2 regions of the Arthrobacter sp. PAMC25284 genome follow, and region 1 is predicted to be linked to the other one. Evidence: riboswitches for the same ligand, from Rfam matches in the RefSeq annotation. Region 1 holds a riboswitch; the other holds the start of a gene.

Region 1 (5,754 bases):
GGCGGAGTCCGCGGACGAGGAGTCCGGAGACGGTGAGGAAGGCACAGGCGACGACGACGCCGACAACCGCCGCCGCCGGCGCAGCCGCGGGCGCCGCGGGCGCACCCGCACCGACGGGGACAGCGGTAGTGAAACTGATGCCGAAGGTCCCGACGACGACACGGACGATGGACAGGAGGGAACGCTGGAGGACGGCGTGACCTCGCGCCGCCGCCGCCGCCGCCGCCGCGGCGACCAGGATCTCGAGTTGACCGGCGGGGGCGACGACGACCCGCCCAACACCGTGACCCGGGTCCGCGCCCCGCGGGCTGCCTCGGAGGCGCCGGTCAACAACCGTGTTACCGGGCTCAAGGGCTCCACCAGGCTTGAGGCCAAGAAGCAGCGCCGCCGCGAATCCCGCGACACCGGCCGCCGCCGTACCGTGATCACCGAGGCGGAATTCCTTGCCCGCCGCGAATCCGTTGACCGGCAGATGATTGTCCGCCAGCGCGACGACAGAATTCAGATCGGGGTGATGGAAGACGGCGTCCTGGCCGAACACTTCGTCTCCAAGACCCAGCAGGATTCGCTGATCGGCAACGTCTACCTCGGCAAAGTCCAAAACGTGCTGCCCTCGATGGAAGCTGCCTTCGTGGACATCGGACGCGGCCGCAACGCCGTCCTGTACGCCGGCGAGGTGAACTGGGAATCCGTTAACCTCGAAGGCAAGCAGCGCCGGATCGAGAACGCGCTGAAGTCCGGCGACTCCGTCCTGGTCCAGGTGACCAAGGACCCTGTCGGTCACAAGGGCGCCCGTCTGACGAGCCAGATCTCGCTGCCCGGCCGGTACCTCGTTTACGTGCCCGGCAGTTCCATGACCGGCATCTCCCGCAAGCTGCCCGACGTCGAGCGCAACCGGCTCAAGCGCATCCTCAAGGACCGCCTGCCGGAAGACGCCGGCGTCATCGTCCGCACCGCGGCCGAAGGTGCGTCCGAGGAAGAACTGACCCACGACATCAACCGCCTCCGCGCGCAGTGGGAGGGTATCGAAGGCCAGTCGGCATCGACGAAGATCCTCGCCCCTGAACTGCTCTACGGAGAACCGGACCTGACCATTAAGGTGGTCCGCGACGTCTTCAACGAGGACTTTACCAAGCTGATCGTCTCCGGCGAGGAAGCCTGGGACACCATTGAGGCTTATGTCACCTACGTCGCTCCGGACCTCGTCGGCCGGCTCGAAAAGTGGACCAAGGACACGGACATTTTCTCGGCGTGGCGCATCGACGAGCAGATCCATAAGGCTCTGGACCGGAAGGTCTTCCTGCCGTCCGGCGGATCCCTCGTGATCGACCGGACCGAGGCCATGACCGTGGTGGACGTCAACACCGGCAAGTTCACCGGCAGCGGCGGCAACCTCGAGGAAACCGTCACGAAGAACAACCTCGAAGCCGCCGAGGAGGTCGTCCGGCAGCTCCGTCTCCGCGACATCGGCGGCATCATCGTGATCGACTTCATCGACATGGTGCTGGAATCGAACCGGGACCTCGTGCTGCGGCGCATGGTGGAGTGCCTGGGCCGGGACCGCACCAAGCACCAGGTCGCCGAGGTGACCTCGCTCGGACTCGTGCAGATGACCCGCAAGCGCATGGGCACCGGACTGCTGGAAGTCTTCGGCGAGCAGTGTGAAGCGTGCGCCGGCCGCGGCATCGTCACCCACGACGAGCCGGTCGAGCACCGCCGCGCCAACACCGTCGCCGCCGAGCACTATGTGCCGCGGACCGAAAACCAGAACCAGCCGGCTGTCCGGACCGAACGCAAGAGCCGCCGTCGTGGACGCGGTGGCCAGGGGACCGCTGAGTCGGACCCGGCAGCGCCCGCCGCGCCGGCTGCAGCAGCGCACCCCGAACCGACGGAGGCGGAACGCCACGCCAAGGCGGAAGCCACCCGGGCGGCTCTGGCGAACATCGCCGCCGCGGCGCATGCCGCGCACCTGCACGACGACGAGATTGCGGCGGCGCACCACAACGACACCGGGTCAGATACCGGTGCGGAAGCAACGGGGCGGCTGGACGAAGACCAGGAGGCAGCGGGACGTACCGGGGCCGTCCTGACGTTCGGCGGCGAACAGGTGGTCCTGCCGTTCGTTGAGCATGATCAGGAATCCCAGGCTCCGGCCCTGACCCTGGACCTGCTCACTGAAGCGTTCGCGCACCTGGGCGAAGGCGAACAGGATGGCGCCGGGTCTGCATCGGCACCGGCAGCACTCCGGTCACCCGAGGTTTCGGCTCCGCGCGTTGGGACGGATTCCCCGGCCGGCGTCGCGGACGCAGGCGCGGACGACGCAGCGCCCCGCAGCCGGCGTGGCCGCCGCAACCGGAGCGCCAGCCGCGCCCAGGGGGCAGCCAACGAGACCACGGTTGAACACCGCGAAGTCTCCGCCCCGGTCTCCGCCGTCGCCGTCCACGAAGCCAAGGCCCCGGCTGCGGCTGCGGTGAAGGCTGCCGGTAACGAGCCGATCATCCTCGGCGTCGGAGTCCCGGCGTCCGAGTTGTAGGTCCTCAGCCAACCGGCCGCAGGTTCCGCCCGGTCCAGACGTAACAATACGTCGGGGCCGGACGGAACCCGCGGCCGGTTAAGGACAGGACCGCCGGGAGAGCTAGGCTGACACCTGACACGGGGTGCCGCGCATCGGGCCGGCTGAGATCCAAACCCGTTGAACCTGTCCGGTTAGCACCGGCGAAGGGATGTCCCTTTTGTCCTCATCATTTCTCGCGTACCAGCCACAGGCATCGTCGCCGGTCCGGATTCCCCGTGTGCTGACGATCGCCGGCTCGGACCCCTCCGGCGGAGCCGGGGTTCAAGCCGACCTGAAGAGCATCGCCGCGCACAGCGGCTACGGCATGGCTGCCATCACCGCCCTCACCGCGCAGAATACCCGGGGCGTGCGGGCCGTCCACATCCCGCCGGCGGACTTCCTCACCGCCCAGCTGGATGCGATCAGCGACGACATCCGCATCGACGCCGTCAAAATCGGCATGCTGGCAGACGCTGCGGTGATCGGGGCGGTCCACGCCTGGCTCGAACGGACCAACCCCGCCATCGTCGTGCTGGACCCGGTCATGGTGGCCACGAGTGGCGACCGGCTGCTGCAGGACACCGCAGAGGCCGCACTGCAGGCCCTGCTGCCCCTCGCCGACCTGATCACCCCAAACCTCGCTGAGCTGGCCATCCTCCTGAATGAACCGGTCGCCGCGGACTGGGCCGAGGCCCTGGCCCAGGGGAAGCGGCTGGCCGCACGGACTGAAACCACCGTCCTGGTCAAAGGCGGCCATCTGGCAGGCAGCGACGCCGGCAGTTGCCCGGACGCGCTCATCAACACCGGGGGAGTGCTCGGCCAGGAAACCATCGAGGTGCAGGGGGACCGCGTGGCTACACGCAACAGCCACGGTACCGGCTGCTCCCTCTCCTCGGCATTGGCCACCGTGCAGGTCCGGGTGGGTGACTGGGAGGCGGCGCTGCGCGAGGTGAAGCCATGGCTGCAGGGAGCTCTGCGGACAGCGGGCTCGCTCGACGTCGGCTCCGGCAACGGACCGGTCCACCATTTCCACCACCTGCAGCAGACACCGGTTGCCGGCGAATTCGCCGCGCACCTCCGGGCCGGAGCCACCGACGACCTCGAGGCCATCTACGGCCTCGACTTCATCCGGGGACTGAGCGACGGAACCCTGCCCGAGAAAGAGTTCGCCTATTACCTCGCCCAGGACGCCATCTACCTGAACGGCTACTCCCGTGTCCTGGCCAGGGTCTCCGCCCTGGCGCCCACGGAAGCCGAACAGCTGTTCTGGGCACGTTCCTCGCAGCAGTGCCTGGAAGTCGAATCCGAGCTGCACCGGACCTGGCTCAGTACCCGGCCGACGGCGTCGGCGCCGGGACCGGTGACCAAGTCCTACGTGGACCATCTGCTGGCTGCCTCGGTTACGGGCAGTTACGGGGTGCTGGTCGCCGCAGTCCTGCCGTGCTTCTGGCTCTACGCCGAAGTCGGCGCCACCTTGCATGCCCGGTTCCTCGACGCCGGGGCGCCGGCGGGCCACCCCTACGCGGACTGGCTGCGTACCTACGCCGATGAGGAATTTGCCGCCTCGACCCGGCAGGCCATCGCCTACGCCGACACGGCCGCGCAGTACGCCTCCCGCACGGAGCGGGACGCGATGACGCGGGCCTTCGCTGAGTCCTCCCGCTATGAGCTGGAATTCTTCGACGCGCCGAGAACCCACGGCTGAACCACAAGTGCCCGTGCAGCCGGTAGGATGGACGGGCACGGTTCGGGAAGTCGCCGCGGCACCACCCTGCGGAAGCAGTGTGGCGCTTACCACGTACTTCCATCCCGAACCAGCCTCATTTGCGGCCGAAGGCAAAATTAGCGTATTCTGGATCTTCGGTGCTTACGCCAACACTTGGGTTATGACCCTGAGAATGATTCATTCGCCACGCGAGTGTGATTATTCCGGGGATAGCTCATGGGTTCCCCCGGGGAATCCACCGGCGTTGAGGCACAGCGTGAGCCAGGCCAATTTCCTTGGACCGGGGTTCCGCACGCAAATCTAGTAATAAACGTCGAGAGAAGTGAGTTCCCCAGTGGTGTACGCGATTGTCCGCGCAGGCGGCCGCCAAGAGAAGGTTTCCGTTGGAGACTTCGTTACCCTGAACCGCGTCCCCGGTGGAGCCGGCAGCACATTTGAGCTGCCCGCACTGCTTTTGGTTGACGGCGACAAGGTCACGTCCGCTGCCGCGGACCTGGCCAAGGTAACGGTTACGGCTGAGATCCTTGAGGACCTCCGTGGTCCGAAGATTGTGATCCAGAAGTTCAAGAACAAGACCGGCTACAAGAAGCGCCAGGGTCACCGTCAGGAATTGACCAAGGTCAAGATCACCGGTATCAAGTAACCAACCGTTACTGTTCAGGTTTTCAGCAGATTCCCCAGAATTTAAAGGCAGGCATTTCAAATGGCACATAAAAAAGGCGCGAGTTCCACTCGCAACGGTCGTGACTCCAACGCCCAGTACCTCGGCGTCAAGCGCTTCGGCGGTCAGGTAGTCTCCGCAGGCGAGATCATCGTCCGCCAGCGCGGCACCCACTTCCACCCCGGTGCAGGCGTTGGCCGCGGCGGGGATGACACCCTGTTCGCACTGACCCCCGGCGCTGTCGAGTTCGGCACCCGCCGCGGCCGCCGCGTTGTCAACATCGTGGCTGCAGCAGCGGCAGAGTAGTACATAGTTTTCAAATCGGTGGGGCGGGCCATTAGGTCCGCTCCACCGGTGTTTTAACCGCATTAGAATCATCTTGGGCCTCGTGTGGGTCCGGGGAACAGCACTGAGGAGATCCACGTGGCGAGCTTTGTAGACCGGGTAGTACTGCACGTATCCGGCGGTACCGGCGGCCACGGCTGTGTTTCCGTCCACCGCGAGAAGTTCAAGCCGCTCGGCGGACCCGATGGCGGCAACGGCGGTAACGGCGGCGACGTCATCCTCCGTGTCGACCCGCAAACCACCACCCTGCTCGACTACCACCACGCCCCGCACCGGCACGCCACCAACGGCGGCCCCGGAATGGGCGACTGGCGCGGCGGTAAGAACGGCGAAACCCTGATCCTGCCCGTGCCCGTCGGAACCGTGGTCAAGACCAAGGCCGGGGAGGTCCTCGCCGACCTCGTCACTGAAGGCGCTGAATACATCGCCTCAGCCGGAGGCATCGGCGGACTCGGCAACGCCTCGCTG
Region 2 (5,754 bases), 520 kb from region 1:
GTCGTCGGCGAAGCCATCGCCAAGGGCACCGAGCTGCGCCTGACGGACGAAAAGGGACGCCAGGTGATCGTCCCCTCCGGTGTTATTGGCTACGTCGAAATCGGAGCCGAAGAAGTCCGCCGGGTTGGATTCGGCGCCCTCTAGCCCCTGCCGGCCTGCCTCTGCATCTGTCCGCACAACGAAAAGGTGTCTTGAATGCTGTCCCTGATTGTGGTTGCGATGGTGTCCATCGCCGCGGGCTTCGTGGTGTGGGCGAATGACAAGCGGCACGCCAAATACGGCATCAGCCTGCCCGCGGGGGTTTCAGCCTCGGTCGGGATGCTGAGCTGGATCACCTTTATGTCAGCCGGGTTCGGCTACCAGCCGGGCCTGACGTGGATCCCGTGGATTCTGCCGCCTGTCCTGGGCGTCGGGGCCGCGGTTGCGGCCGTGCTGTTCCTCGGCAGGGCACGGATCCGGCACGACACCGCCCGGCTGACCGCCATCCTCAAAATCTAGTCCGGAGGCGGCTGGTCCTGAACCGTTTCGGGCCCGTGGCCCGCTTCGGTACAGAGGCACAGCCGGTTGCCTTGAACATCCGTGACCACCACCCAGCGGGGTGCGTGGTCACGGTTCATTAACGCCCCGGTCGCCGCGGTCTTCTCCTGGACGGGCCCGGACTCGGCCTGGCTGCGGTGCACGTCAAGGTGGATATGATTGCTGTTGGGGGTGGACGTCTCCTGGAACCACACCCCGGGGCCGCGGCCATATGGGTCCATCAGGTCCCCCGAACTTGCCCTCCGGTAGCCGAGAGCCACCCGCCACACCTCGGAAATCGCGGCAGGGTCCTCGGTATCGATGCCGACCTCAATGGTCCGGAACAGCCCCGGCTCCGCGGCGGCGCCGGACGCCGCTGCAGCTGCACCGGCCGCTGTCGCCGCTGCGACGTCACGCGGGGTCACCTGGCCGCCGGCGTCATGGGAGCTGTACCGCAGAAACACCCGGTTGTAGCGCCAGTCGAGGTCCGGGTGATGGCCCTGCTCCTCGGCCAGCCGCCCGACGGCGGCAATCAGCTCAAGGGCCGCGGCGCTGGTCGGCGCCTTGTAGACGGTCACCAGCCCGCCAAGACGGTATCTCCAGTCCGGCAGGCCCGCCAGGGCGGCGTCGATCTGGTCCGCGCTGAGGATAGCCGGGACTGCCATATCGTGCTCCTTCGCTCGCGCGCGGGCCGGTCCGTTGCCGGTCGCTACCGCCGGATTCTTCCGCCGGCCCGGTTATAGGAATTCGGCCCGGCCTTCCATCGCGGAGGACGCCAGGGCGTGTTCGCGGCGCGGGATCCGGCCGGCTGTTTTCGCCAGCCTACCGGCGATCACGGCGTGTTTGAAGGCCTCCCCCATCAGTACCGGATTCTGCGCACGGGTTACTGCCGTGGCCAGCAGGACGGCGTCGCAGCCGAGCTCCATGGCCAGGGCCGCGTCCGAGGCCGTACCGATCCCGGCGTCCAGGACGACCGGCACGGAGGCCCGCGAGACGATCAGCTCGATGTTGTGGGGGTTCAGGATCCCCAGGCCCGTGCCGATCGGCGATCCCAGCGGCATCACGGCGGCCGCGCCCAGGTTCTCCAGCCGCAGGGCCAGGACCGGATCATCGTTGGTGTAGGCGAAGACCTTGAAGCCCCGGGCCACCAGCTGTTCGGTCGCGTCGACCAATTCCACGGCGTCCGGGAGCAATGTGTGTTCATCGGCGATGACTTCGAGCTTGACCCAGTCCGTTTCCAGGGCCTCCCTGGCCAGTTCGGCGGTCAAGACCGCGTCCTTAGCCGTGAAACAGCCGGCGGTGTTGGGCAGCACCCTGATCTGGTGGTCCTGGAGCAGTTGGAACAGCGAGCCCGTCTCAGCGGGCGAGTAGCGGCGCATGGCGACGGTGGTCAGTTCCGTCCCGGAGGCCACGAGGGCAGCGCCGAGCCCGTCCAGGCTTGGCGCCCCGCCGGTTCCCATGATCAGGCGTGATCCCAGCCGGACGCCGTCGACGACGAAGGGGTCCCGGCTGGACTGCTCGAGCGGACCGGATGCGGGCTCCTGCGTTGCCTGCAGTGTGTTCATCGTGGTGTCCTTCATGCCGTTCATCCTCCCTGCACCGCGGTCACGAGTTCGACGTCGTCGCCGTCGGCGAGCGCCGTCCCATGCCATTGGCTGCGCGGTACCATTTCGGAATTCCGGGCGACGGCAACCCCGAGTTTCCGGCCGTCTGCGGACTGCCCGTCGTGGCCGATGTCGCGGCCGGTGAGCTGGCTGACCAGCGTGCTGACGGAGGCGCCGTCGGCGACGGTATGCTCCGTTCCGTTGAGTCTGATGTTCATGCTGTTTCCTTAGGTGTGCTCTTGAAAGTGGTGCGTTTGATTCCGGGCGGCCGTTACCGGGCCGTGGCCGCTGCCGGGCGGCGGGCCGTGGAAAACCGGTCCGGACGGAAGCGGCCCCAGCGCGGATCCGCCGTTCCATCCAGCAGCTCCCGGCAGATGGCCGCTGCTGCCGGGGTCAGGAGGACGCCGTGCCGGAAGAACCCGGTGGCGATGATCAGTCCCGCGATGTCACCGCCGTCTTCCCCGGCGTTCCGGTCCGCCACGCGGCCGAGCAGCGGGGCGTTGTCGGGGGTGCCCGGCCGGGCCCGCGCCGTGGCTTCGAGCAGTTCCAGCTCGGCCACCGCCGGCAGCAATTGCTGGGCGTCCCGCAACAGCTGGTAGACGCCGCCGGCAGAGACCGCGACGGCGCCGCTCCGGTTCGTCCCGCCGCCAGAGGCCTTCCCTGGGTTGCTTCCCGTGGCAGCGGCCGGTCCGTCCTCGCGCTGGGTCGCCCCGATCACTACGGTCCCGTCCTGCCGCGGCACAATGTACACCGGGACGCCGCGGACGAGGCCGCGCACCGTGGACGTCAGCAGCGGCCGGAGGTGGGCGGGGACCCGGAGCCGAAGGATGTCGCCGCAGACCGGGCGCAGCGGCAAGGTGAGTCCGGCCGGCAGCCCGCCCAGGTCCGGGGCGCCGAGTCCGTTGGCCACAATTGTCTCCCGGGCATGAATGACGCCGCCGCCGGCGAGGATGGCCCCGCCCACGCGGCCGTCATCCCACAGCAACCCGGCCGCGCGCCGGGGAATCGCCCGGCTGCGGCCGTCGGCGCCCAGCAGCTCCGCCAACCGGGTGAGCAGCCGGCGCGGGTCCACCTGGTGGTCCGCCGGGATCTCGAAGGCACAGGAAATCCCGGGGCTCAGCAGCGGCTCCCGGCCGCGCGCCGCACGGACGGTCAGGGGTTCCACCGTCAGGCCGCATGCCTGCTGGACGGACCGCAGGTCCGCGAGCGCCCTGCGGTCGGCGGCGTCGGCACCCAGCGCGAGGGTCGGCGTCGTCAGATATCCGGTCCCGGTATCCGTGCCTGCGCCGGATCCACTGTCTGCTGCTGCCGCACACTCCAGTCCGGCGGCGAAGTCGGGCCACAGCCGTGACGATTCGAGCATCAGCTCCAGGAGTGCTTCTTCCTGGTAGTGCAGTTCGCTGACCGGGGCGAGCATGCCGGCGGCGGCCCAGCTGGCCCCGGTGCCGGGAGCGTCGTCGATCAGCGCCACGGACCGGCCGGAGCGGCTGGCCGCCAGCGCGATTCCGTGGCCAATGACGCCGCCGCCGATCACAGCGACGTCGTACCGGGCCTCCGCCGCGGTGTCGCCGTCGGCGCCGTCACGGCCGGGTTTGTCGCGGCCGGGTCCACCGGTGCCGGTGCCGGAGGGTCTGTCCATAACGTGCATCCTTCCCTACGCCGGTACTAACCGGATCAGGTCAAGCGGTCGGCTCTGACGCCCTCTCAGCCCTGCAGCATGTGACTGCTGCTACTGGCTCCCGCGGTATGCGCCCAGTGTAGAACAACTATTGTGGTGCCATGCGCCCAGATGCTTCTTATGACTCAGCACCCCTCCAGACGGCACGCCTTTACCTGTGCACCGACGCCCGCCGGGACCGAGGTGACTTCGAGAGCTTCGTCGACGCCGCGTTTGCCGGCGGCGTGGACATCATCCAGCTCCGGGACAAGTCGCTGGAGGCGGCCGAGGAACTGGAGCTCCTTAGCGTCCTGGCCGCGGTGGCGCAGCGGCACGGCAAGCTCTGGGCGGTGAACGACCGGGCAGACGTCGCTTCGCTCTCGGGCGCCCCGGTCCTCCACGTCGGGCAGAAAGACCTCCCGCCAGGCGCCGCCCGGTCCTTGCTGGGCCCGGCGGCGGTGCTGGGACTTTCCACCCACAGCCCCCGTGAAGTCGATGCCGCGATCGCTGCCGCGCAGGGACCGGGAGCGCTGGACTACTTCTGTGTCGGCCCGGTCTGGGCCACGCCCACCAAACCGGGCCGCGCCGCCGTCGGACTCGATCTGGTGCGGTACGCCGCCGAAGCGGACCGGGCCCGCGATGCCGGCGGCCCCGCCGGTGGCATCATGCCGTGGTTCGCGATTGGCGGTATCGATCTGGGCAATGTGGAACAGGTGGCTGCTGCCGGCGCCCGGCGGATCGTGGTGGTCCGGGCCATCACCGACGCCGACGATCCCGCCCACGCTGCCAAGTCGCTGCTCGACGCACTGGACGCCGCCGCAGCCTGAGCCGCTGCCCGCCGCCGGGTGACGACGCCGGGTGAACGGCGCCCGGTGCCGGCGCCCGGTCCGAGACTAATCATGGATTTCGAGTTACGCTGATTTTCGTGTCCCATCATCGTCTGGCCCCAAGCATCCACCGGCAGAAAAACCAACTGGCGGCGGCGCTCTCAGAGCTGCGCAGCACGCTGGAACTCCCGGGGCCCGTTCCCCGAAGACGTGCTCCGGGACGCCGATACTGCGGTGGCCGAGCACAAAATGCCGGAGCTGGACCTCACCCATGTTGAGTTCGTCACCATCGACCCGGAGTCCTCCACCGACCTGGACCAGGCCCTGTTTATCGAACAGTCCGGTGCGGGCTACACGGTGCTGTACGCCATCGCCGACGTCCCCTCTTTCGTAACTCCGGACAGTGCGCTGGACGCGGAAACCCGCCGCCGCGGCCAGACGTTTTATACGCCCGACGGCCGGATCCCGCTGCACCCGGAAGTGATCAGCGAAGCAGCCGGCAGCCTGCTCCCGGACCAGCTGTGCTCGGCGTTCGTCTGGGAGTTTGAGCTCGACGCCGCCGCAGAGGTGAGTTCCGCACTGGTGCGCCGGGCACAGGTCCGCAGCCGCGCCAAGCTCAGCTACAAGGGCGTCCAGGCCGACCTCGATGCCGGTACCGCCCCGCCCGCGCTGCAACTGCTCCGCGAGGTCGGCATCAAGCGGGTGGAACTGGAGCGCCTCCGTGGCGGGGCCAGCCTGAACATGCCCGAGCAGGAGATTCAGCAACTGCCCGACGGTGGCTACCGGATCGTCGCGGCCCCGTCGCTGCCCGTGGAGGACTGGAACGCGCAGATGTCGCTCATGACGGGAATGGCCGCGGCACGGCTGATGCTCGACGGCAAGGTCGGCATCCTCCGCACCATGCCCGCCCCCGATGAGGGATCCTTACAGCACTTCCACCGTCAAACCCATGCCCTGGGCAAGCCCTGGGACGGGGAAATGAGCTACGGCGAGTACCTGCGGACCCTTGACCCGACGGATCCCCGGCAACTGGCGATCGTGCATTCGGCCGGCATGCTGTTCCGCGGCGCGGGCTACACCCCTTTTGACGGGTCCGAGCCAGAGGCCGACCTGCAGGCAGCCATCGGTACCGCCTACGCGCACGCCACCG

The links. Region 1 has a riboswitch for thiamine pyrophosphate ahead of KY499_RS00965 (bifunctional hydroxymethylpyrimidine kinase/phosphomethylpyrimidine kinase). Riboswitches for the same ligand answer to the same signal wherever they lie in the genome.
Region 2: linked by a shared signal. The riboswitch ahead of KY499_RS16505 (FAD-dependent oxidoreductase) and the one ahead of KY499_RS00965 (bifunctional hydroxymethylpyrimidine kinase/phosphomethylpyrimidine kinase) in region 1 are both predicted to bind thiamine pyrophosphate.

Annotation. Positions count from the first base shown of each region.
Region 1 covers NZ_CP080382.1:202,238-207,991, forward strand. The annotation lists partial or broken gene KY499_RS00960 (Rne/Rng family ribonuclease) at 1-2,533, shown strand, start outside; TPP riboswitch at 2,644-2,741, shown strand; gene KY499_RS00965 (bifunctional hydroxymethylpyrimidine kinase/phosphomethylpyrimidine kinase) at 2,724-4,259, shown strand; gene rplU (50S ribosomal protein L21) at 4,615-4,923, shown strand; gene rpmA (50S ribosomal protein L27) at 4,984-5,247, shown strand; gene obgE (GTPase ObgE) at 5,365-5,754, shown strand, end outside.
Region 2 covers NZ_CP080382.1:3,566,323-3,572,076, reverse strand. The annotation lists gene KY499_RS16530 (DUF3107 domain-containing protein) at 1-144, shown strand, start outside; gene KY499_RS16525 (hypothetical protein) at 196-498, shown strand; gene KY499_RS16520 (4a-hydroxytetrahydrobiopterin dehydratase) at 495-1,181, opposite strand; gene KY499_RS16515 (thiazole synthase) at 1,254-2,081, opposite strand; gene thiS (sulfur carrier protein ThiS) at 2,102-2,338, opposite strand; gene KY499_RS16505 (FAD-dependent oxidoreductase) at 2,392-3,759, opposite strand; TPP riboswitch at 3,755-3,873, opposite strand; gene thiE (thiamine phosphate synthase) at 3,900-4,604, shown strand; partial or broken gene KY499_RS16495 (RNB domain-containing ribonuclease) at 4,703-5,754, shown strand, end outside.